Lichenibacterium dinghuense: one gene and its partner. The protein of the gene in region 1 interacts with the protein of each later gene in a pairwise test. Links are inferred from orthologs where the notes say so. Each region holds a gene or a part of one and is shown on either strand. Other genes may lie near its edges. The genes, in order: L7N97_RS27105 and L7N97_RS01630.

Evidence for each region.
Region 2: the proteins of L7N97_RS27105 (region 1) and L7N97_RS01630 interact in binary tests that used the Escherichia coli proteins (3 or more experiments, as listed by UniProt). The link is inferred for Lichenibacterium dinghuense from one-to-one orthologs.

The regions. Positions count from the first base shown.
Region 1 is NZ_JAJLMN010000001.1:5,628,517-5,640,593, reverse strand. What follows is about bases 1,424-4,423. They hold L7N97_RS27105 (two-component system sensor histidine kinase NtrB), read left to right. Parts: upstream 1,424-2,350; coding sequence 2,351-3,496; downstream 3,497-4,423. Other genes in these bases: ntrC (nitrogen regulation protein NR(I)), read left to right, coding at 3,532-4,423; dusB (tRNA dihydrouridine synthase DusB), read left to right, coding at 1,424-2,354. Also shown: L7N97_RS27120 (bifunctional 2-C-methyl-D-erythritol 4-phosphate cytidylyltransferase/2-C-methyl-D-erythritol 2,4-cyclodiphosphate synthase), read right to left, coding at 1-142; L7N97_RS27115 (hypothetical protein), read left to right, coding at 394-1,146; more of dusB, read left to right, coding at 1,284-1,423; more of ntrC, read left to right, coding at 4,424-5,016; L7N97_RS27095 (sensor histidine kinase), read left to right, coding at 5,171-7,447; nitrogen assimilation response regulator NtrX, read left to right, coding at 7,454-8,821; RNA chaperone Hfq, read left to right, coding at 9,075-9,362; GTPase HflX, read left to right, coding at 9,406-10,779; mazG (nucleoside triphosphate pyrophosphohydrolase), read right to left, coding at 10,921-11,733; L7N97_RS27070 (cold-shock protein), read right to left, coding at 11,823-12,077.
Region 2 is NZ_JAJLMN010000001.1:341,827-353,572, reverse strand. What follows is about bases 3,982-6,650. They hold L7N97_RS01630 (P-II family nitrogen regulator), read left to right. Parts: upstream 3,982-4,981; coding sequence 4,982-5,320; downstream 5,321-6,650. Other genes in these bases: L7N97_RS01625 (ammonium transporter), read left to right, coding at 5,565-6,650; L7N97_RS01635 (acyl-CoA thioesterase), read left to right, coding at 3,982-4,746. In the rest of the region: pncB (nicotinate phosphoribosyltransferase), read right to left, coding at 980-2,284; purC (phosphoribosylaminoimidazolesuccinocarboxamide synthase), read right to left, coding at 2,466-3,260; L7N97_RS01640 (DUF1476 domain-containing protein), read left to right, coding at 3,544-3,864; more of L7N97_RS01635, read left to right, coding at 3,880-3,981; more of L7N97_RS01625, read left to right, coding at 6,651-7,025; L7N97_RS01620 (DNA translocase FtsK), read left to right, coding at 7,292-9,835; L7N97_RS01615 (LolA family protein), read left to right, coding at 9,946-10,617; L7N97_RS01610 (exodeoxyribonuclease III), read left to right, coding at 10,679-11,482; L7N97_RS01605 (cyclic nucleotide-binding domain-containing protein), read right to left, coding at 11,460-11,746. UniProt on the Escherichia coli protein: Involved in the regulation of nitrogen metabolism. Regulates the activity of its targets by protein-protein interaction in response to the nitrogen status of the cell.

The DNA of each region.
Region 1 (12,077 bases):
CGATGTCATCGCGGTCGAAGAAGGCCTGCAGCGTGCGAGCCAGGACCGTCCGGCCGGCGAGGGAACGGTACTGCTTGGGCAGCCCTTCCCCGGCGCGGGACCCTCGCCCCGCCGCCACCACCAGCACGTGAACTCGTTCCATCATAGACCCGTCGCGGCTCCTCTTTGAAGCGGTTCTATCTCCAGCCTTTCGGCCGCGCCGTCAAACGGCGGTGGGCCTCCCGGGCCGGGACGGCCGCTTCTCGTCCACCGCTGCCTGAGTCGAGGCAGGCCCTTGACTCCCGACCGGGATCCAGACCCGATCCGGTCCGCCACAATCCCCGATCGCGCATCCCTGCGCCGCGATCCGCACCGCAACGACCGGCGCGCGGCGTCGGACAGAAAGGGCCCGCGATGACCGCACCGGACCTGCCCTTCTTCCAGACCGACCTTTTCGTGCCCGTCTACAGGCCGATGCGCCGGGGCGCCTGGGATCTCCGGATCGTGGAGGCCGTGCTCTGCCCCGGATACTGGTCTCCGCCGAGCCTCGTGCGGGGCATGGCCGCCCTCATGCGCGGCGGGAAAACGTGGATGTCGACCACGCCGCTCGAGATCGAGAGCCAGGAGATCGGCGTCCGCCACGCTCGCGGCCACGTCCTTATCTTCGGGCTCGGGATGGGTTGGGCCGCGGCCGCCTGCGCGCTCCGACCGGAGGTGACCGCCGTGACCGTGGTCGAGCGCGACGAGGACGTGCTGGACCTGCATCGCGACCTCGCCGTCTTCGCACAGCTTCCGGACCACGCCCGCGACAAGGTCCGGATCGAGCACGGCGACGCCTATGCGTGGACGGCCCGCGCGCGCGTGGACCTGCTGATGCCCGATATATGGCTGCCGTTGGTGTCGGACGGGCGCGTCGAAGAGGTCCGACGCATGCAGGCCAACGTGCGAGCCGACGCCGTCTATTTCTGGGGACAGGAATTGGAGATCGCCCGGCACGCCGCCGCGGCCAGGCGGGACATCGATCCCCGCGGCGTCTCGGACATGGCGGAAGCGATGGAGCTTCCGCTCCTCGGTCCCGTCCTCCCGGACTACGCTCGACGCGTCGAAGCGGTCGCGCGGCGGTGGATGCGCGGGCGGTGGCTGCCCGGAACCGTGCCACCGTTCTGAACGATGGTCGGATCTGCCCCGCGGATCGGTGGAGTTGCCGTCGTGCGCCCGATGATTATGATGTGAGCAGTTCTTCGATTGGCGCGCGAAGCGGCACCGCCTCCCGCGGTCGCGGGCGCGCCGGGTGCCGGACCACGATGACATCACCCGCCGACGCGGCCGCCGATCGAACGATCGCGGGGCACGATGGAGCGCCGATCCGCCTCGGGCCGCGCACGCTGAGCGGCCGCGCGCTCCTGGCGCCGATGGCCGGCGTCACCGATCTCGGCATGCGCCGCGCCGCACAGCGCTTCGGCGCGTCCCTCACCGTGTCCGAGATGGTGGTCGGGGATCATCTGGCGCGCGGGGAGGCGGCGAGCCTCGCGCGGGCCGCCGGCGCCGGGCTCGACCCCCACGTGGTGCAGATCGCGGGCTGTCGCGCCGAGGCGCTGGCCGAGGGCGCCCGCGCCGCGGCGGAAGGGGGCGCCGTAGCGGTCGACATCAACATGGGCTGCCCCGCCAAGAAGGTGACGGGCGGCCTCGCCGGCTCCGCGCTGATGCGGGACCTCGACGCCGCCGTGGAGTTGATCCGCGCGACGGTGGCCGCGGTGACGGTGCCGGTCACCGTCAAGATGCGGCTCGGCTGGGACGACGCGGCCCGCAACGCGCCGGAGCTCGCGCGCCGGGCCGAGGCCGAGGGCGTCGCGCTCGTCACCGTTCACGGCCGCACGCGCCAGCAGTTCTACAAGGGCCGAGCCGACTGGGCCGCGGTGGCGGCCGTCAAGCGCGCCGTGTCGATCCCCGTGGTGGTCAACGGCGACTGCGCCTCCGTGGCCGACGCGCGCGCCATGCTGCGCGCGTCGGGCGCCGACGCCGTGATGGTCGGCCGGGCTGCGGTCGGGCGCCCCTGGCTCGTCGGCGAGATCGCGGCGGCGCTGCGCGGCGAGGCCTGGACGATGCCGTGCCTCGTCGATCGACGCGACGCGGCGCTGGAGCACTTCGATGCGCTCGTCGCGTGTTTCGGCCCCGAGAACGGCAACCGGCACGCCCGCAAGCACCTCGTCGCCTACGCGGAGCACCGCGCGGCCGAGCTGCGGGGCGACCCCGGCGCGGCGGCCGCCTGCGGGACGCTGCGGGCCGCGATGGCGACCAGCGGCGACCACCGGGCGACGCGCCGTATGCTGGCCGAGCTGTTCGACCTGAATGCCGACCTGGACATCGCCGCATGACCACGCCCGAACCGAGGTCGCCGGATCCCCGCGCCCACGGCGGCTTTGCCCAGGCCGGCGACGTGCTGAACCTCCTGCCGCACGCCGTGCTGACGGTCGAGGCCGACGGCGCCATCGTCGAGGCCAACGCGGCCGCCGAATCCTTCTTCGACATGAGCCGCGCGGTGCTCAGGCGCCACCGCCTCGGCGACGTCGTGCCCTTCGCGTCGCCGCTGCTGGCGCTGCTCGACCAGGCGGTGAAGCGCGGCGCGGCGCTGAACGAATACCAGGTCGACCTCGGCAACCCCAAGCTCGGCCCCGACCGCGTGGTCGACATCCACGTCAGCCCGATGGGGGAGCCGCGCGGCCGCGTGATGATCCTGCTGCAGGAACGGTCGATTGCCGCAAAATTCGACAGGCAGCTGACCCATCGAGGAGCAGCGCGCTCGGTTTCTGCCCTTGCGGCCATGCTGGCTCACGAGATCAAGAACCCGCTGTCCGGCATCCGCGGCGCGGCCCAGCTCCTGGAAACCGCGGTGGGCGACGAGGACCGCGCGCTGACGAGCCTCATCTGTGAGGAGACCGACCGCATCGTGAAGCTGGTCGACCGCATGGAGGCCTTCTCAGACCTCCGGCCCATCGAGCGCGAGAGCGTCAACATCCACGCCGTGCTCGACCACGTGAAGCGCGTGGCGCAGGCCGGCTTCGCGCGCCACATCCGCTTCGCCGAAACCTACGATCCGTCGCTGCCGCCGGTCTTCGGCAACCGCGACCAGCTGGTCCAGGTGTTCCTCAACCTCGTCAAGAACGCCGCCGAGGCCCTCGGCCCCGACACGATCGACGGCACGATCGAGCTGACCACGGCCTTCCGGCCCGGGGTGCGGCTGCGCACGCCGGGGTCGCCGACGCCGGTCAGCCTTCCACTCGAGTTCTGCGTGCGGGACAACGGCCCCGGCGTGCCGTCCGACATCGCCGCGCATCTGTTCGACCCCTTCGTGACGACGAAATCGTCCGGAACTGGCCTTGGACTTGCACTGGTGGCCAAGGTGATCGGCGACCACGGCGGGACCGTGGAATGCGAGTCCTATCCGCGCCGCACGACCTTCCGCGTCCTCCTGCCCATGTTCGCCGCGCGCGACGGACGGGGTGGCGGCGAAGCGTGAGCTCGCGGCGCACAGCGTAAAGGGAAGTACCGGCGATGAACGGCCATATCCTCGTCGCCGACGACGACACAGCGATCCGCACCGTGGTGAGCCAGGCCCTGTCGCGGGCCGGCTACGACGTCCGCACCACCGGCACGGCGGCCTCGCTGTGGCGCTGGGTGCAGGCGGGCGACGGCGACCTCGTGATCACCGACGTCGTCATGCCCGACGAGAACGCCTTCGAGCTGCTGCCGCGCATCAAGAAGCTGCGGCCCGACCTGCCCATCATCGTGATGAGCGCGCAGAACACCTTCATGACGGCCATCAAGGCCTCGGAGCGCGGCGCCTACGACTACCTGCCGAAGCCCTTCGACCTGAAGGAGCTGGTGGCGATCGTCGGCCGAGCCATGGCGGAACCGCGCCAGAAGGACACGCCGCAGGGCGAGGAACTCGACGCGATGCCCCTGATCGGCCGCTCGCCGGCCATGCAGGAGATCTACCGCACGCTGGCGCGTCTGATGCAGACCGACCTCACCGTGATGATCTCCGGCGAGTCCGGCACCGGCAAGGAGCTGGTCGCCCGCGCGCTGCACGACTACGGCAAGCGCAAGAGCGGCCCCTTCGTGGCCATCAACATGGCCGCCATCCCGCGCGACCTCATCGAATCCGAGCTGTTCGGCCACGAGAAAGGGGCCTTCACGGGCGCCAACACGCGCTCGGCCGGGCGCTTCGAGCAGGCTGAGGGCGGCACGCTGTTCCTCGACGAGATCGGCGACATGCCGATGGAAGCGCAGACGCGGCTCCTGCGCGTGCTCCAGCAGGCCGAATACACCACGGTCGGGGGCCGCACGCCGATCAAGACGAACGTCCGTATCGTCGCCGCCACCAACAAGGACCTGCGCGTCACCATCCAGCAGGGCCTGTTCCGCGAGGACCTGTTCTTCCGGCTCAACGTCGTGCCGATCCGGCTTCCTCCCTTGCGCGAGCGCGCCGAGGACATTCCGCACCTCGCGCGGCACTTCTTCACCGCCGCGGCCGCCGAGGGGCTGCCTTTGAAGCACATGGACACCGGCGCCCACGATCGCCTGAAGCGCTATCGCTGGCCCGGCAACGTGCGCGAGCTCGAAAACCTCGTGCGGCGCCTCGCGGCCCTCTACCCGCAGGAGGTCATCACCGCGCCGCTGGTCGAGGCGGAGCTGGGCCTCAACCGGCCGAACCAGACCATGGCGCCGACCTCCGAGATCGCGGCCGGTCCGCTCGGCGGCAACATGGAGGCGCCGGGCGGCGCGGACGAGGGAGGGCTGATGGGCGCGGTCGAGCGCCACCTCGCCGACCTCTTCGCCAAGCACGGCGAGGACCTGCCCCCGCCCGGACTCTATCACCGCGTCCTGCGCGAGCTCGAGGTGCCGCTGGTGTCCGCCGCCCTGGCGGCCACGCGCGGCAACCAGATCAAGGCGGCCGAGATGCTGGGTCTCAACCGCAACACCCTGCGCAAGAAGGTCCGCGAACTCGACATCAAGCTCATGCGCCTGCCGCGCTGAACCCCGTCCCGATCCGCCTGGGCCCTCGCGCCCTGAATTCGCTGCAATCCGGCAACAGTGCTGTATAAATGCAACGGGCCTCGGCCCGGCACGGCAGCGCGGCGGGGACGGGCGGCGAGAGCGCTCGGCACGGCCGATCGATGGATGGACGCGCTTGACGGAATCGACGGGCAGGGACGGCCTCGACCACGCGTCGATCAAGCGGGATGACAGGCGGTTCAACCTGCGCATCGCGCCCATCGTGGTGGCCCTCTCGCTCGTGGCGGCGCTCGCGAGCTTCGCGGTCTTCACGAGCTACACCTCCACCATCCCGACCGATCCCCCGAAGGGGCCGGTGGTGCTCGACGTCTTCGTGGCGGACGGGCTGATCGCCCTCGTGCTCTGCGCCCTGGTGGCGCGGGAAGCTTGGAAGCTGCTCGCGGCTTGGCGGGCCAAGCAGGCGGGCGCGCGGCTGCACGCCTACATCGTGGGCCTGTTCACCATCACGGCGCTCGTCCCGGGCGTCATCATGGCCATCGTCGGGGGTGTGGCGCTGGAGCGGGGCCTCTACCCCGGGTTCATGGATCAGGTCGGCAGCTTCATCGGCGAGACCACGAACGCCGGGAAGCTGATCCGCTCCAAGCAGTGCGACTCGCTGCAGCGCGACGCGGATCTCGCGGCGCTCGACCTCGCCCGCGCGCGGGTCGGCTACGGCAACCGCAGCTTCTTCCAAAACTTTTTCGACTCGCGCGTCCAGTCGCTCGGCTTCACCACGGCCGTGATCATGGCGCCGAGCGGGACCGTGGTCGAGAAGGTCGACACCGGCAAGCCGCCCCAAGTGGTCATACCGAACGCGGAGGTGCTCGAAGGCGTCCGCCGCGGCGAGCAGATCTGCTACCATGTCGACAACGCCCGCACCTTCGTGGCTCTGCGCTACCTGCCGAGCTTCGACAACGGCTTCCTCTACGTCGCGCGGCCGCTCGACCCCTTCACCATCGGCTTCCAGCAGCACGCCGAGGAGATCACCCGCGCCTTCGCGACCTTCGACAACTACCGGCAGTCGATCCAGTTCGCCTTCATCGTCATGTTCGGCCTGCTCGCCGCCATCATGCTGCTGTCGGCGATCTGGCTCGGGCTGTCCTTCGCCAACCTGCTGGTGGCGCCGATCCGCCGCCTCATCGACGCGACCGACCAGGTGTCCTCCGGCAACCTCTACGTCCAGGTGCCGATCCGCCGCTCGGAAGGCGACCTCGCGCGGCTCGGCGAAACCTTCAACAAGATGATCGCTGACCTGCGGCTCCAGCAGAACCGGCTGATCGCGGCGCGCGAAACCATCGACGCGCGCCGCCTCTTCACCGAGGCGGTGCTGTCCGGCGTGCCGGCGGCCGTGATCGGCATCGACGCCAGGGGCGACATGACGGTGCTGAACGCTTCCGCGCAGAAGCTCGTCGAAACCGCAGGCACGCCCGCGGTGGGCCGGGCGCTCGGCGAGGCGGTGCCGGAGCTCGGCCCGATCCTCGCGGAGCGCGGCGGCCGCCCCCGCCTCCAGCAGGGACAGGTGACGCTGACCCGCGCGGGCCGGGAGCGGACCTTCAACGTGCGCGTGGCCAGCGAGCTGTCCGGGAAAGCCGAGCGCAACTCCGTGGTCACGCTCGACGACATCACCGACCTCGTGTCAGCCCAGCGGACCTCGGCCTGGGCCGACGTTGCGCGCCGCATCGCCCACGAGATCAAGAACCCGCTGACGCCGATCCAGCTCTCCGCCGAGCGGCTGAAGCGGCGCTACAGCAAGGTCATCACCGAGGGCCGCGACGTCTTCGACCAGTGCACCGACACGATCATCCGCCAGGTCGACGACATGAAGCGGATGGTGGACGAGTTCTCGTCCTTCGCCCGCATGCCAAAGGCCCTGCTGGCCGAGGACGACCTCGCCAAATGCCTCGGGCAGGTGGCCTTCCTGATGCGCGTCGGCAACCCGGAGGTCGTGCTCGACGAGGACCTGCCCTCGGCGCCGCTGATCGCCCGCTTCGACCGTCGGCTCCTCAGCCAGGCCCTGACCAACATCGTCAAGAACGCGACCGAGGGCGTGGCCGCCCACATGGCGACCCTGCCGCCCGAGGACCGGGAGCAGGGCCGGATCGCCGTGTCGCTCCACCGCGCGCCCGACGGGCAGGCCGTCATCGACGTGGTCGACAACGGCAAGGGCTTCCCGACCGAGAACCGCCAGCGCCTGCTGGAGCCCTATATGACCACGCGGGCCGAGGGCACCGGGCTCGGCCTCGCCATCGTGGCCAAGATCCTGGAAGATCACGGCGGCGGCATCGAACTGCTCGACGCGCCCGGCGGCCGCGGCGCCCGGGTGCGGATGCATTTCCCCATCGACGCGCCGGCCCGCGCCGACGCCACCACCGGCGTCGACGCGGCGCCGGGCCCCCTCACCGAGAAAGCCTGACCCGCCATGGCCACGGATATCCTCATCGTCGACGACGAAGCCGACATCCGCGACATCGTTTCCGGCATCCTGTCGGACGAGGGCCACGGCACGCGCGTCGCCAAGGACGCCGACGACGCCCTGGCCCTGCTCGCGGCGCGGCGGCCCCACCTGATGTTCCTGGACATCTGGCTGCAGGGCTCGCGTCTCGACGGGCTGCAGCTGCTGGAGATCATCAAGGAGCAGCACCCGACGCTGCCGGTGGTGATGATCTCGGGCCACGGCAACATCGAGACGGCCGTCTCCGCGATCAAGATGGGCGCCTACGACTTCATCGAGAAGCCCTTCAAGGCCGACCGGCTGGTTCTGGTGGCCGAGCGGGCGCTCGAAACGTCGCGGCTGAGGCGCGAGAACGTCGAGCTGAAGACGCGCTCGCTCACGACGGACCGCGTGGTGGGCCGCTCGACCAGCGCCAACCAGCTCCGCCAGGTGATCGACAAGGTCGGGCCGGCCAACTCCCGCGTGCTGATCGCGGGCGCGCCCGGCACCGGCAAGGAGCTGGCAGCCCGCATGGTGCACGCCGGGTCCAGCCGCGCGGCCTCCCCCTTCGTGGTCATCAACGCCGCCACCATGCTGCCCGAGGCCATGGAGACGGAGCTGTTCGGCGTCGAAGGGGCGGACGGGCGCGGCCGCAAGGTCGGCGCGCTGGAGGAGGCGCACGGCGGCACGCTCTTCATCGACGAGGTCGCGGACATGCCCCGCGAAACCCAGAGCCGCATCCTGCGCGTCCTGGTGGACCAGAACTTCCAGCGCGTCGGCGGCACGGCGCGCGTCCACGTCGACGTCCGCATCATCTCCTCGACCGCCCGCGACCTGCCGGCGCTGATCGCGGAGGGCCACTTCCGCGAGGACCTGTTCCACCGCCTCGCCGTGGTGCCGGTGCGGGTGCCGGCGCTGTCGGAGCGCCGCGACGACATCCCCGAGCTCGTCGCCTTCTTCATGGATCAGGTGTCGGCCAACACCGGGCTGCCCAAGCGCCGGATCGGGGCGGACGCCATGGCAGTGCTGCAGTCGCACGACTGGCCCGGCAACATCCGGCAGCTCCGCAACAACGTCGAGCGGCTGATGATCTTGGCGACCGGAGACCCCGAGGCCGAGATCACCGCCGACATGCTCCCCTCCGAGATCGGCGCGCTGGTGCCGGCGACGCCCAACGGGGCAGGGGGCGAGAAGCTGATGAGCCTGCCGCTGCGCGAAGCCCGCGAGGTGTTCGAGCGCGAGTACCTCGTCGCCCAGATCAGCCGCTTCGGCGGCAACATCTCGCGCACGGCCGAGTTCATCGGCATGGAGCGCTCGGCCCTGCATCGGAAGCTGAAGTCCCTCGCCATCGACTGATCCGGGGGACGCGAGGGAAATCCCGCTTGCGACTTCTGCTTGTTCCTGCCTCTAATGCGGCGGGATGCAGGCGGCCCGGCGACGGATCGGGCGGCCCGCGCGGCGCGCCCTCGGGGCGACGGGGCGCGGGCGCGACCTCACCCGCGGGAACGCCCGGACGACGCCTTGACGGGCCGAGGACGGATCCGTCGCGCGGGGGCGAGGCCGCGGCATCGAGACCGCGAACAAGCGGCGACGAGCAGTGGACAGGACCATGGCGGCTGAACGAACACAGAACCTGCAGGACACGTTCCTCAACTACGTGCGCAAGAACAAGGTCCCCCTCACCATCTTCCTGGTCAACGGGGTCAAGCTGCAGGGTGTGGTGACGTGGTTCGACAATTTCTGCGTCCTCCTGCGCCGGGACGGCCACTCGCAACTGGTCTACAAACACGCCATATCGACCGTGATGCCGGGACAGCCCATCCAGATGTTCGAGTCGCCCGAGGACGTGCCGGCCGCCGCGGCCGCCGCCGCCCCGGCCGCCGAACGCCTGCGGTGAGCGCGGTCCCCGGCGGCATCGGACGAGCCATCGGGACACGCGATTGAAGTCGAAACACGGGGACGACGGCACGGACGCCGTCGAGAAGACCGCCGCCGAGGCCACCCGCACGCTGGTGGTCGGGCCCTACCCGACCGGGCGGGGCTCTGCCGCGCGCGAGGCGCGCTCGCCCGAGGCGCGCATCGGCGAGGCCGTGGCGCTCGGCGACGCCATCGACCTCGACGTCCGCCGCGACGTCATCGTCAACCTCGGAGCCGTGCGGCCCTCGACCTACCTCGGCAAGGGCAAGGTCGAGGAACTCGCGGAGGTCTGCGAGGAACTGGAGATCGGTCTCGTGGTGATGGACTGCGCCCTGTCGCCGGTCCAGCAGCGCAACCTCGAGAAGGCGTTCGGCACCAAGGTGATCGACCGCACCGGCCTGATCCTGGAGATCTTCGGTCGGCGCGCGCGCACCAAGGAGGGGACGCTACAGGTGGAACTGGCCCACCTCGCCTACCAAAAGTCCCGCCTCGTGCGATCCTGGACACACCTGGAGCGCCAGCGCGGCGGCTTCGGCTTCCTCGGCGGGCCCGGCGAGACGCAGATCGAGACCGACCGCCGCCTGATCGAGGAGCGGATGGCGCGGATCGAGCGGGACCTCGACCACGTGAAGCAGACCCGCGCGACCAACCGGAAGACGCGCGTCGACGTGCCGTTCCCGACCGTGGCGCTGGTCGGCTACACCAACGCCGGCAAGTCCACGCTCTTCAATCGTCTGACCAAGGCCGCCGTGCTGGCCGACGACATGGTCTTCGCCACCCTGGACCCGACGCTGCGCGTCGTGCGGTTGCCGCACCGGGGCAAGGTGATCCTGTCCGACACGGTGGGCTTCATTTCCGATCTCCCGACCATGCTGGTCTCCGCCTTTCGGGCGACGCTGGAGGAGGTCGTGTCGGCCGACGTGATCCTGCACGTGCGCGACGTCGCCCACGAGGACACGCAGGCGCAGAGCGCCGACGTGCTGGCGATCCTGCGCGAGCTCGGCGTCGACGCCGAAGACCGCGAGCGCGTGGTCGAGGTGTGGAACAAGGCCGACCTGCTCGACGAGGACCGGCTCGCCGCGACGCTCGACGCTGCCGCGCACAAGCGTGCGGACGAGCGGCCCGCGGTGGTGTCGGCCCTGACGGGGCAGGGGGTCGACGACCTCCTCGCCACGGTGGAGCGTCGGCTCGCCACCCACGCGACCTCGCTCCACGTCGATCTCGACCCGAGCGACGGGCGCGGCCTGAACTGGCTCTACGAGACCACCGAGATCCTGGCCCGGCAGGACGGCGAGGACGGCACGATCCACCTCACGGTCCGCGTGGCGCCGGAGCGCATGGAGCGGGTGCAGAACCGCTTCCCTCAGGCCGAGCGCGTCCCGGCCGAGACGCACTGAGGCGGGTTGCCCAAGCCCGTCGGGGGCAGGGCGAAGCCCTCGAGGGCAGCTCTCGCGCCTCCTCCAAATACGACAGAGTGCGGACTACCGAGAATCCAGGCCGGAGCGGCGGCGCCGAAGGGCGCCCTGCCCTGGACCTGTTCAGGCCTGCCGTTCCAGCGCTTTCGCCTCGGTCCACAGCGCCTCCATGGCGTCGAGGTCGGCCTCCTGCAGGCTCGACCCGCGCGAGGCCAGTGACCGCTCGATGTGGCCGAAGCGCCGCTCGAACTTGCGATTCGCGCCGTGCAGCGCGACTTCGGGGTCGACGCCCGCGTGCCGCGCGAGGTTGGCCACGGCGAAGAGCAGGTCGCCGATCTCGTCCGCGACGGCCGTGCGGTCGCCGAGCGCGGCTTCGACCTCGTCGGCCTCCTCGCGGATCTTCTCGAGCACCGCGCGGGTGTCGTTCCAATCGAAGCCGACCGTGCCGGCGACGCGCTGGAGCTTCACGGCGCGGGGCAGGGGGGCGATGCCGGTCCCGACGCGGCTCAGCAGCCCCGGTGCGCCCTGCCCCGGTCCAGCGCGGCACTCGCGCTCGGCCTTCTCCTCGGCCTTGATCCGGCCCCAGGCGGCCTTCACCTCGGCGGGCGTGAGGTCGCGCCGGTCGCCGAAGATGTGCGGGTGACGGCGCACCAGCTTGGCCGTGATGGCCTCGACGACGCCGCCGAAGTCGAAGCTGCCTTCCTCCTCGGCGATGCGGGCCTGGAACACGACCTGGAGCAACAGGTCGCCCAGTTCCTCGCGCAAGTCCTCGCGGTCGCCGCGCTCGACGGCGTCCGCCACCTCGTAGGCTTCCTCGACGGCGTAGGGCGCCACGCTAGCGAAGCTCTGCGCCAAGTCCCAGGAGCAACCCGTCTCCGGGTGGCGCAGCGCCGCCATGATCTCGATCAGGCGGGCTATGTCGCGGGACGGCGTCATGGGCACTCTCGTTCACACGCGAAAATGCCCGCGGAGGCGATCCGCGGGCATCGGATGTCAGGATCGGCTCCCGAGGACGCCGGATCGGCTCAGTCGGCCGAGATCGAAAGGGCTTCGCGGCCCTTCGGGGTGTCGACGACGCGCATCGAGACGGGCTGGCCCTCCGCGAGGTGGGACAGGCCGGCCGGGCCGAGGATGGAGATGTGGACGAAGATGTCCTTGCCGCCATCGTTGCTCGACACGAAGCCGAAGCCCTTGGTGTCGTCGAACCACTTCACCTTGCCGGACACCGACACCGCGGTCGACGGATCGGGGGCGCGGCGGGCGGGGCGCGGGCTGTCGAA
Region 2 (11,746 bases), 5.3 Mb from region 1 along the record:
CCCCTCTGTCCCGAGCAAGCCGGATCCCGCGGGCACGGCGGTCCGAGCGCGGGAGACCCATCGCGAGATGGTCCACCGCGGAAGCTCGAACTTGGCTGCCGGACGGGATGGCTTGGGATAGCATGGGACCCCATGGGCGTCAACGAACGGCCCCGCGCGCGAACTGGGGGCCAGGGTCCAGTAAGCGCCGCTTAGGGTTAAGGGACCCTTGCCGCGGCGCCGGAAAAACCGGCGCGCGGCGGGGCGAGATGGGGCGGGGAAGGCGGATCCGCGAGCGGCATCAGGACTGAAGCGGCAGGCGAGGCGGGGGTCGAATCGGCATGGCTTCGCGGCGCGCGGGCGGCGGCCGCCGTCCCGAGCGGGCGCGACTTGTCCACAGCGGAATCGGCCGAGTGGCTTCGGCCGCCCGTTCCGGGCCGTCAGCAGGTGCGGAGTGGGGCGCCGTCCCACGCCCGGGTGGGGCGCGATCCCATGCGGGGACCGCGGAGGCCCGGTCGGGGCCGTCAAGGTTCGGGGGAGAGGGTGCCAGCCGGCCTGTAAGCCGGGTTCTGTATGGCGCGGAAGGCGAGCCCGCCGCGCGTGACGACCATTCCTCTGGGACGACCGTCGCCGGCCGCCTCGAGCGATCAACCCGGGCGACAGCCCGGAAACGGGTTGGACGCCAGGCCGGCATGGCCGGTCCGCGCCCCGTCGCCCCTATTCGATCTTGCTCCCGGTGGGGCTTGCCGTGCCGTCGACGTTGCCGCCTCCGCGGTGCGCTCTTACCGCACCCTTTCACCCTGACCCGGACCGGACGATCGCTCGTCCAGCCGGGCGGTCTGCTTTCTGTGGCGCTATCCCTGGGGTCGCCCCCGCCGGACGTTATCCGGCACCGTGTTTCCGTGGAGCCCGGACTTTCCTCCGCGCTCGCGCGCGACGGCCGTCCGGCCGGCTGGCCCGGCCTGCGTATCGGATGCGGAGCGGAAAGGGAAGCGGTCGCCTACACCAGGACCGGCTGGGCGACCCGGCCCGCCTGGCCGAAGACGCGCAGGTAGCGCTCCACCTCGTCCGGGCGCCCGAGCGCCTTCTCGGGGTTGTCGGACAGCTTGACGGCGGGGCGGCCGCCGGCCTCGGTGATCTTGCACACGAGCGAGATGGCCTTCAGGCCGCCGTTCGGCGTCGGCGCGCAGCCGGCGAAGTCGTTGGTGAGGTTGGTGCCCCAGCCGAAGCTCATCCGCACGCGGCCCTGGAAATGGCGGTAGGTTTCCTCGATCGTGTCGACGTCGAGCGCGTCGGAGAACACCAGCAGCTTGTCGCGCGGGTCGCGGCCCTTGGACCGCCACCACTCGATGATGGCTTCGCCGCCGGGGATCGGCGGGGCCGAGTCCGGGCGGAAGCCCGTCCAGTCCGCGACCCAGTCCGGCGCGTCGCGGAGGAAGGGCGTCGTGCCGAAGGTGTCGGGCAGCACGATGAGGAGGTTGCCGCCGTAGTACTTGCGCCAGTCGGCCAGCACGGCATAGGGCGAGCGGCGCAGGCCCGCCTCGTCGCGGGCCAGCGCGGCCAGCACCATGGGCAGCTCGTGGGCGTTGGTGCCGAGGGCTTCGAGGTCGTTGTCCATGGCGAGCAGGACGTTGCTGGTGCCCGTGAAGGCGTCGCCGAGCCCCTCCTTGAGCGCCTCGACGCACCAGCGCTGCCACAGGAAGCCGTGGCGGCGGCGCGTGCCGAAGTCCGAGATTCGCAGCTCGGGAAGGCCGCGCAGGCGCTCGACCTTGTCCCACAGCTTGGCCTTGGCGCGGGCGTAGACGACGTCGAGCTGGAAGCGGCCGAGCCCCTTCAGGGCGGCGCGGGAGCGCAGCTCGTTGATGATGGCCAGCGCCGGGATCTCCCACAGCGTGACGTCGACCCAGGAACCCGAGAAGCTGAGCTCGAACTGGCCGTCGCGCACCGCGAGGTCGTAGTCCGGCAGCTGGTAGGTCGAGAGCCAGGACAGGAAGGCGGGCTCGAAGATGTGGGCGCGCCCGTAGAAGCTGTTGCCGGCGAGCCAGATCATCTCCTTCTTGCTCACCGTGAGCGAGCGGGCGTGGTCGAGCTGGTCGCGCAGCTCCACGACGTCGATCTCGTCCGCCACCCGCACCCTGTGGGAGCGGTTGACCAGGGAGAAGGTCACCGGCTGGTCGCGGTAGAGACCCCAGATCATCTGGAGCATCAGCAGCTTGTAGAAGTCCGTGTCCAGCAGGCTGCGGACGATCGGGTCGAGCTTCCAGGTGTGGTTGTAGACGCGCTTGGCGAGGTCGGTCGTCGGCATGGCGGAACCCCCTCGGCGCTGCGGCGTCTCGGTCCGCATGCGACAGACTAGCAGGCCACCGCGCGGGCCGCGAGCCGTCCCCGGCCGTAAAGTGCGACGGCGGGATCCCGGTCGGCCGCTTCCCCGAAACGAAGAAAGCCCCGCGCGGGGGCTTTCCGAGGCGTCGCGGGTGCAAGCCGCGTCACTGTACGAGCTGCGGCCCAGCGGAGCGGGCCGCGTCGTTCTCCTGCATGATGCCGAGGCGGCGGGCCACCTCGGTGTAGGCCTCGACGAGGCCGCCGAGGTCGCGGCGGAAGCGGTCCTTGTCCATCTTGTCGCTCGACTTCACGTCCCACAGCCGGCACGAGTCGGGCGAGATCTCGTCTGCCACGACGATCCGCATCAGGTCGCCCTCCCACAGGCGCCCGGTCTCCATCTTGAAGTCGACGAGGCGGATGCCGACGCCCAGGAACAGGCCGGACAGGAAGTCGTTGACCCGGATAGCGAGGGCCATGATGTCGTCGATCTCCTGCGGCGACGCCCAGCCGAAGGCGGTGATGTGCTCCTCCGACACCATGGGGTCGTTGAGGCCGTCGTTCTTGTAGTAGAACTCGATGATGGACCGCGGGAGCTGCGTGCCCTCCTCGATGCCGAGGCGCGTCGACAGAGACCCCGCCGCCACGTTGCGCACCACCACCTCGAGCGGGATGATCTCCACCTCCTTGATCAGCTGCTCGCGCATGTTCAGCCGACGGATGAAGTGCGTCGGCACGCCGATGTTGTTCAGGTGCTGAAAGATGTACTCCGAGATCCGGTTGTTGAGGACGCCCTTGCCGTCGATGATCTGGTGCTTCTTGGCGTTGAACGCGGTGGCGTCGTCCTTGAAGTGCTGGATCAGGGTGCCGGGCTCGGGACCCTCGTAGAGGACCTTGGCCTTGCCCTCGTAGATGCGGCGGCGGCGGTTCATTGGCGTCAACCGGGGCTTGAGAAAATCCATGGGTCGGTCGGGCTCCTCACTCACGCTCGCTCGACCGGCTCGCGCGACGTCGTTGCAACATCGAAGCCGCATGCGGCAGGGGGGAATGGAGCGCCCCGTCTGACCGACCCCGCGGCAGCCTAGCGGATCGCACCGTCCCGCACAACGCCGCCCCCGGCGCGCGCCGGGCGGCGCGGCCCGCCGGGGCGCGCTGAAGCGCAAGATTTGGGCAGCGCGCATCCGAGCCGCAAGATGCGCGTTCGGAACGGGCCAGCCGCGCCCCGCGGCCCGGGAGCCTCGCCCCATGACGACCTTCGACGATCGGGAACGCGCCTTCGAAAACCTGTTCGCCCACGACCAGGACCTCGCCTTCCGCGCCCAGGCGCGCCGCAACCGCGAGCTCGGCCTGTGGGCGGCCCACCAGCTCGGGCTCAGCGGCGACGAGGCCGAGGCCTATGCGGGGCGGCTCCTGGCGGTCGCGATCGAGAACGGGGGCGACGACGCCGTCGCGGCCCGGCTCGGCGAGGATCTGAACAAGCACGGGCTCGGGATCAGCGAACACCGGATCCGGCACCGCATGGCCGAACTCCTCGCCGAGTCGGTCGAGCACGTGAAGCGGGACTGAGCGCGGGACGCCGCCGTGGCCCACACGCTCGCCGACCTCGTCGCTGCATTGAACCTCGGTGAGGCCGGGCCGGACCGCTTCGCCGGCCGCAGCCCGGCCGTGGGGCGCCGACGCATCTTCGGCGGCCTCGTCGTCGCGCAGGCGCTGGTGGCCGCGGCCCGCACCGCCGCCGGGCGGCCGCCTCACTCGCTGCACGGCTACTTCATACTGCCGGGCGACCCCGAGGAGCCGATCGACTACGCCGTCGACCGGCTGCGCGACGGCGGCAGCTTCACCACGCGCCGCTGCGTGGCGCGCCAGCACGGCCGCGCGATCTTCGAGATGTCGGCGTCGTTCCACGCGCCGGAGCCCGGCGGGCTGGACCACGCCGCGCCGCGGCCTGACGCGCCGCCGCCCGAAGCGCTGCCCGGCCCGGACGAGCTCCGCGCCCTCGTCGGCCTGCCGCCGGCCGTGCGCGACTATTTCGGCCGCGACAGCTCCGTCGAGCTCCGCCCGGTCGACGCGTCGCGCTTCGCGCGGCGCCCGCCCGGGCCCCACCCGGCCCGGCAGGCCGTCTGGATGCGGGCGGGCGGCCCGCTGCCCGACGATCCCACCCTGCACGCCGCGCTGCTGGCCTACATGTCCGACATGACGCTGCTCGACACGGCGACCTCCGCCCACGGCCGCACCGTCTTCGATCCCGCGATCCAGGCGGCGAGCCTCGACCACGCGGTCTGGTTCCACCGCCCCGTCCGGGCCGATGCGTGGCTGCTCTACGCCGAAGACAGCCCGAGCGCGTCCGGCGCCCTCGGTTTCGCGCGCGGCTCCATCTTCGACCGGTCGGGGGTGCTCGTGGCCTCCACGGCTCAGGAGGGCCTGATCCGGCTCCGCGACCACGACTGACCGGGTCGAGGCTCCTGACGCGCGCAGATTGCCTAATTAACAGGCATTCAGCCTCGATTCCGCCACAAGTGCGCCGGAACGGCCGGCCGCTCCTCGGCCTTTGCCGCGGCTAAACTTTGGCACGGGGCTTGAAAGAGTGCTCGAACGCTGCCGCGCGATCTCGCGCGGCGGATGGTCCCCACGCGAGCCTCGGCCCGAGAGGGTCGGGGCGGGACCGAAGTCCGAGGATCCTGCGATGAAGATTGTCACGGCCATCATCAAACCCTTCAAGCTGGAGGAGGTCCGCGATGCCCTGACGGCCGTCGGCGTGCACGGGCTGACCGTCACGGAGGTCAAGGGCTACGGCCGCCAGAAGGGGCACACCGAGATCTACCGCGGCGCCGAATACGCGGTGAGCTTCCTGCCGAAGCTGAAGATCGAGGTCGCGGTGGCGGCCGAGCTGCTCGACCAGGTCGTGGACGCCATCACGGCGACGGCCCGCACGGGCCAGATCGGCGACGGCAAGATCTTCGTGACGACGCTCGAGCAGGCCGTCCGCATCCGCACGGGCGAGACCGACGCCGACGCCCTCTGACCATCCGTTCGGGCGGGCTCGGCGAGCCTGTCCCCTCCCATCGCCAGTCGAGCATCGACGCCCCCCGCACCGCGGGGGCGCGACCGGCCGTGCCCGCGTGGCCGCGGCGGCGCTCGGCTGACCCACTGCCCACCGGAGTCCATCGATGACGTTCAGTCCCCCGTCGCTCCCCGCGACGCCGCCTTTCCTCAAGTCCGCACGAACGCGAACGGCGCTCGGGCTGGCCGCCGTGTCGCTGCTGGTGATGGCCGGCACCGCCCTGGCGCAGACGCCCGCCCCCGAGGCGGCCACCACGGCCGCCCCGGCGGTCGCCACCGCGACGGCGGCCCTGAAGCCCAACCCGGGCGACACCGCCTGGATGCTGATCTCCTCGGCGCTGGTGCTGATGATGTCGGTGCCGGGCCTCGCGCTGTTCTACGGCGGCCTCGTGCGCTCGAAGAACATGCTGGCGGTGCTCAGCCAGGTGTTCATGATCGTGTCGCTCGTCGGCGTGGTCTGGGTCGTCTACGGCTACTCGCTCGCCTTCGGCGACGGCGGCGCCTGGCAGGGCTACATCGGCGGCCTCAACAAGGTGTTCCTGAAGGGCATCGACGCGACCTCCACGGTCGGCACCTTCTCGCCCCAGACGGTCATCCCGGAATACGCCTACATGGTGTTCCAGATGACCTTCGCGATGATCACCCCGGCGCTGATCGTCGGCGCCTTCGCGGACCGCATGAAGTTCTCGGCCGTCATGCTGTTCATGTTCCTGTGGGTGTCGATCATCTACTTCCCGGTGGCGCACTGGGTGTGGGCGACCGCCGCTCCGGACGACATCATCAAGGCCGCCAAGGCGCTCGCCGCCGCGACCGACGACGCCGCCAAGAAGGCCGCCCAGGCGAACCTCGACGCCGTGACGGCCGGCGCGGGCTGGCTCGCCCAGGCCGGCGCGCTCGACTTCGCCGGCGGCACGGTGGTGCACATCAACGCCGGCATCGCGGGCTTCGTGGGCTGCGTGCTGATCGGCAAGCGCATCGGCTACCCCCGCGAGCCCATGCCGCCGCACTCGCTCACCATGACGATGATCGGCGCCTCGCTGCTGTGGGTCGGCTGGTTCGGCTTCAACGCCGGCTCCAACCTCGAAGCCAACGGCACGACGGCCCTCGCCTTCGTCAACACCATGGTGGCCACCGCCGCGGCCGTGCTGTCCTGGCTGTTCACCGAATGGGCCATCAAGGGCAAGCCGTCGCTGCTCGGCATGGCGTCGGGCGCCGTCGCGGGCCTCGTCGCCGTCACCCCGGCCTCGGGCTACGCCGGCCCCATGGGCTCGGTCGTGCTCGGCCTGCTGGTCAGCCCGCTGTGCTGGTTCTTCGTCGCCGTCGTGAAGGAGAAGTTCCACTACGACGACGCGCTCGACGTGTTCGGCGTGCACTGCATCGGCGGCATCTTCGGCGCCATCATGACGGGCATCCTGGTCGCCCCCTCGCTCGGCGGCGTCGGCATCACCGACTATACCAACCTCAAGGACATGACCGGCACCTACGACATGGGCCAGCAGGTGCTGATCCAGCTCAAGGCCGTCATCTCCACGCTGGTGTGGTCGGGCGCCGGGTCGGCCATCCTGTACTGGATCGTCGACATGGTCATCGGCCTGCGCGTGTCGCCCGAAAAGGAGCGCGAGGGTCTCGACATCGCCGAGCACAGCGAGCGCGCCTACAACTACTGATCCGACTCCGGTCGCGATCTGGCGGGGAAGCGGTCCTTCGGGGCCGCTTTTTCGTTTTCGGCGGGCCCGCCGGCCGTCGGAGAGGGGGCGCCCGGCCCCGCGCTCACGGACCCTTAAGCATATCGACCTAACGTGAGGGTCGGACGGAGCCCCGGGGCTTGCGCGGCGGCCCGAGGGCCACGGGCGCGACGCCGCGCCTCCGCCCGATCCATGGGATCGAACCCGGGCCGCCCGTGCGCATCTCCACGCTTTCGTCCTTCGACATCATGCCGGAGCCCGCGCGCGAGTTCCTGGTGCGGCGCTGCGCCGAAGCCGCCGGCCTCCTGGTGCTCGGCGCCGTCGGAGCCGTCAGCCTGTCGCTGGCCACATGGTCGGTCCACGACCCGAGCTGGAACCACGCCGTGGGCGGCACCGTCCACAACCTCGCCGGGCCCGTCGGCGCCGTCGTGGCCGACCTCGTCATGCAGGTCTTCGGCATCGCCGTGGTGGCCCTGCTGCCGCCCGTCTTCTGCTGGGGGCTGACGCTTCTGTCGCGCCACAGGCTCGACCACGCCCGGCTGCGGCTGATCCTGCTGGCCGCCGGCACCTGCGGCGCGACCGGGCTCGCCTCCTCGCTGCCCGCCACCGACCGCTGGCCGCTCCCGACCGGCCTCGGCGGCATCGTGGGCGACGCCGTCCTGGCGCTGCCGCGCCGCCTCCTCGGCCCCTCCGAGCCCATGCTGATGATCCTGGCGCTGGTCTGCGCCGGGGTGGCGATCCTCGCCCTGACGGCCGCCGCCGGCTTCGGCCTGAAGCCCGCGCCGGGCGAGGTGGACGACGACGCCAGCGCCTACGAGTGGGTGCCGGTGCCGAAGCCGCAGCGCTCCCCCTTCGACGAGGACGCCGACGGCGAGCCCGGCATGGGGCTCGTGTCGCTCGGCGCGGTCCTCCACGCCGGTCTCAGCGCCAGGGCGGCGGTGGGGCGCGCCCTGCGCCGCGGTCGCCCCTCCGAGCCCGTGGCCGTCCCGTCCTGGCTCGAGGCGGGTCCCGTGCCGGCCGGGGCCGCGCCCGCGGGCCGCGTCGAGCCCTCGTTCGACGGGCCCGGCCGCCCGCGCGACGAGAAGGGTCGGCGTGAGCCGTCCTTCGCGCCACCCGCCCGCGACGAGGCCGAGCGCCCCGCGCCCCGCGCGGCCGGCCGCCCCGAGGCCGTCTCGGTCCTGTCCCGCATGGCGGCCGCCGCGGCCCCCCTGCGCGCCGCGGCCCGCCGCCAGCGCGAGTTCCATCCCGGCGGCTACGACCTGCCGAGCCCGGCCATCCTGTCCGAGCCGAAGCGCCTGTCGACCACCGTCGTGTCCGAGGACGCTCTGACCCAGAACGCCCGCCTGCTCGAAAGCGTACTCGAGGACTTCGGCGTCCGCGGCGAGATTATCAACGTGCGCCCCGGCCCCGTGGTCACGCTCTACGAGCTGGAGCCCGCGCCCGGCATCAAGTCGAGCCGCGTGATCGGCCTCGCCGACGACATCGCCCGCTCCATGTCGGCCGTCTCGGCCCGCGTGGCCGTCGTCCAGGGCCGCAACGTCATCGGGATCGAGCTGCCGAACCAGCGCCGGGAAACCGTGTACCTGCGCGAGCTCGTGGGGTCGCCGGACTTCTCGGAATCGAAGTTCAAGCTCGCGGTCGCGCTCGGCAAGACGATCGGCGGCGAGAGCGTCATCGTCGACCTCGCCCGCATGCCGCACCTGCTCGTCGCCGGCACCACCGGCTCGGGCAAGTCGGTCGCCATCAACACCATGATCCTGTCGATCCTGTACCGGCTGAAGCCGGAGGAATGTCGGCTCATCATGATCGACCCGAAGATGCTGGAGCTGAGCGTCTACGACGGCATCCCGCACCTCCTCACCCCCGTCGTCACCGACCCCAAGAAGGCCGTCACGGCGCTGAAGTGGGCGGTGCGCGAGATGGAGGACCGCTACAAGAAAATGTCCAAGGTCGGCGTGCGCAACATCGACGGCTTCAACGCCCGCGTGGCGGAAGCGCTCGCGCGCGACGAGAGCATCACCCGCACGGTGCAGACGGGCTACGACGGGGAAACCGGCGAGGCGGTCTACGAGCGGGAGGAGATGAGCCTGTCGGTCCTCCCCTACATCGTTGTGATCGTGGACGAGATGGCCGACCTGATGATGGTGGCCGGCAAGGACATCGAGGGCGCGATCCAGCGGCTGGCCCAGATGGCGCGCGCGGCCGGCATCCACCTCATCATGGCGACGCAGCGGCCGTCGGTGGACGTCATCACCGGCACCATCAAGGCCAACTTCCCGACGCGCATCTCCTTCCAGGTGACGAGCAAGATCGACTCGCGCACGATCCTGGGAGAGCAGGGCGCCGAGCAGCTGCTCGGCCAGGGCGACATGCTCCACATGGCGGGCGGCGGCCGCATCTCGCGCGTGCACGGCCCCTTCGTGTCCGATGTCGAGGTCGAGGGCGTCGTCGCCCACCTCAAGGCCCAGGGCCGTCCCGACTACCTCGACGCCGTCGTCGAGGAGAGCGACGGGGAGCCCGGGCCGGGCGCCGAGCCCCCCGCGCCGGGCTCGCTCGACGCGGAGGAAGGCGCCGACCTCTACGACCGCGCCGTCGCTGTGGTGCTGCGCGACAAGAAGTGCTCGACCTCCTACATCCAGCGCCGCCTCGCGGTCGGCTACAACAAGGCCGCCTCGCTGGTCGAGCGCATGGAGCGCGAGGGCGTGGTGGCGGCCCCGAACCACGCCGGCAAGCGCGAGGTCCTGGTTGGCGGCGGCGCCGACCGCGAAGCCTTCGACCCGGAGGATCTCTGAGGCGGGCCGGGCCGGGCCTGCCTCCGTTCCGGGCAGCCGAGGCGCCACCGTCTCACAAACGCCACACCGGAACCCTATCGCGCCGACCCATGCCCAGCCGGATTTCCTGCATGAATCGCTCGCTCCCGATCGCGCTCGTGTGTTTCGCCCTGATCGGGGGCCAGGCGTCCGCGGACACGAAGCCGCTCAACCTGCAGTCGGCCAAGGCCGCCAAGCCGGTCGGCAAGCCGGTGCCGCTCGACTCCGACGCGCTGATCGCCAAGGCCAACGCCTATTTCAACGACGACGCGACGATGATCGCCAAGTTCACGCAGATCGGCGGCGACGGCCGCCGCACCGACGGCCAGCTGCTGATCGACCGCCCGGGGCGGATGCGCTTCGCCTATGCCCCGCCGGCGACGCTGGAAGTGGTCGCGGACGGCACGTCCGTCGCCGTGATCGACCGGAAGCTGCACACGCAGGACCTGTATTTCATCGGCCAGACGCCGCTGAAGTTCCTGCTCAAGGATCACGTCGATCTCGCCAGCGACACCAAGATCACCGGCGTATCCGGCGACGGCAACACGGCGTCCATCGACATCGAGGATCACGCCACCTTCGGCGGGACGTCCAAGATCCGGCTGACCTTCGAGCAGCAGCCCTTCGCGCTGAAGCAGTGGACCGTGGTGGACCCGCAGGGCTACGAGACGGTGGTGTCGCTGTCGGACGTCGACCTGCAGACCAAGCCGGACGACAGCCAGTTCAAGATCAACACCGAGCGCATGCTCGACACCCGCAAGTGACGCGGGCGCCGGGCGCCACGGGCGGCCGGCCCGCCGCGCCCGACCACCCGGAACACGCCGTTTGACCCTGACCATCGCGACCTGGAACATCAACTCGGTGCGGCTGCGCATGCCCATCGTGCGCCGCTTCGCCGACCTCGCCCGCCCCGACGTCCTCTGCCTGCAGGAGACCAAGGTGCGGGACGAGGACTTCCCGTTCTCCGACCTGCGCGACCTCGGCTATCGGCACATCGAGATCAGCGGCCAGAAGGGCTATCACGGGGTCGCGATCCTGTCCCGCTACCCGCTGTCCGACGTCGTGCGCGGGCCCTTCTGCCGCGAGGGCCACGCACGCCACATCTCCGCGCGGGTGTCGGTCGGTGCGGGCGTGACGGTGCACAACTTCTACGTCCCCGCGGGCGGGGACGAGCCCGACCCCGCGATCAATCCGAAGTTCGACCACAAGCTTCACTTCCTGGAGCGCATGACCGAGGGGCCGAAGCTGCGCCACCTCCTGCCGGAGCGATCGGTCGTGGTCGGCGACCTCAACATCGCGCCGCTCGAAACCGACGTGTGGAGTCACAAGGCGCTGCTCAAGGTCGTCAGCCACACGCCGGTCGAGGTCGAGGCCTTCGGCCGGGTGCGCGCCGCCGGCGGTTGGGTGGACGCCATGCGGGAGCGCGTGCCGCCGGCCGAGAAGCTCTACACCTGGTGGAGCTATCGCTCGCCCGACTGGGCCGCGGCCGACAAGGGCCGGCGGCTCGACCACGTGTGGCTGAGCCCCGACCTCGGCGGCGAGCTCGGCGCCGTCACGGTCTACAGGCAAGCACGCGGCTGGGACAAGCCGTCCGACCACGTGCCGGTCATGGCGGAGCTGCGGCTCTGAACGCCGCCAGGCGGGCGCCGAGGCGGCTCGCCCAGTAGCGGCGCAGCGCCCCGGCGTTGCCGGGGTGGACGTCGAGCACGCGCATCATCAGCGCCCGGGGCACGGCCACCACGGTGCAGGTCTCGTGCGCCGTGGCGGTCACGGTCTGCACGCCGGGCGCGAACAGCGCCGCCTCGTTCAGCAGCGTCCCGGCCTGCGCCCAGCGCACGGACAGGCTGTCCTCGTGTTCCTCGTCGAGCGCCAGCGTGCCGGCGGCGAGCAGCA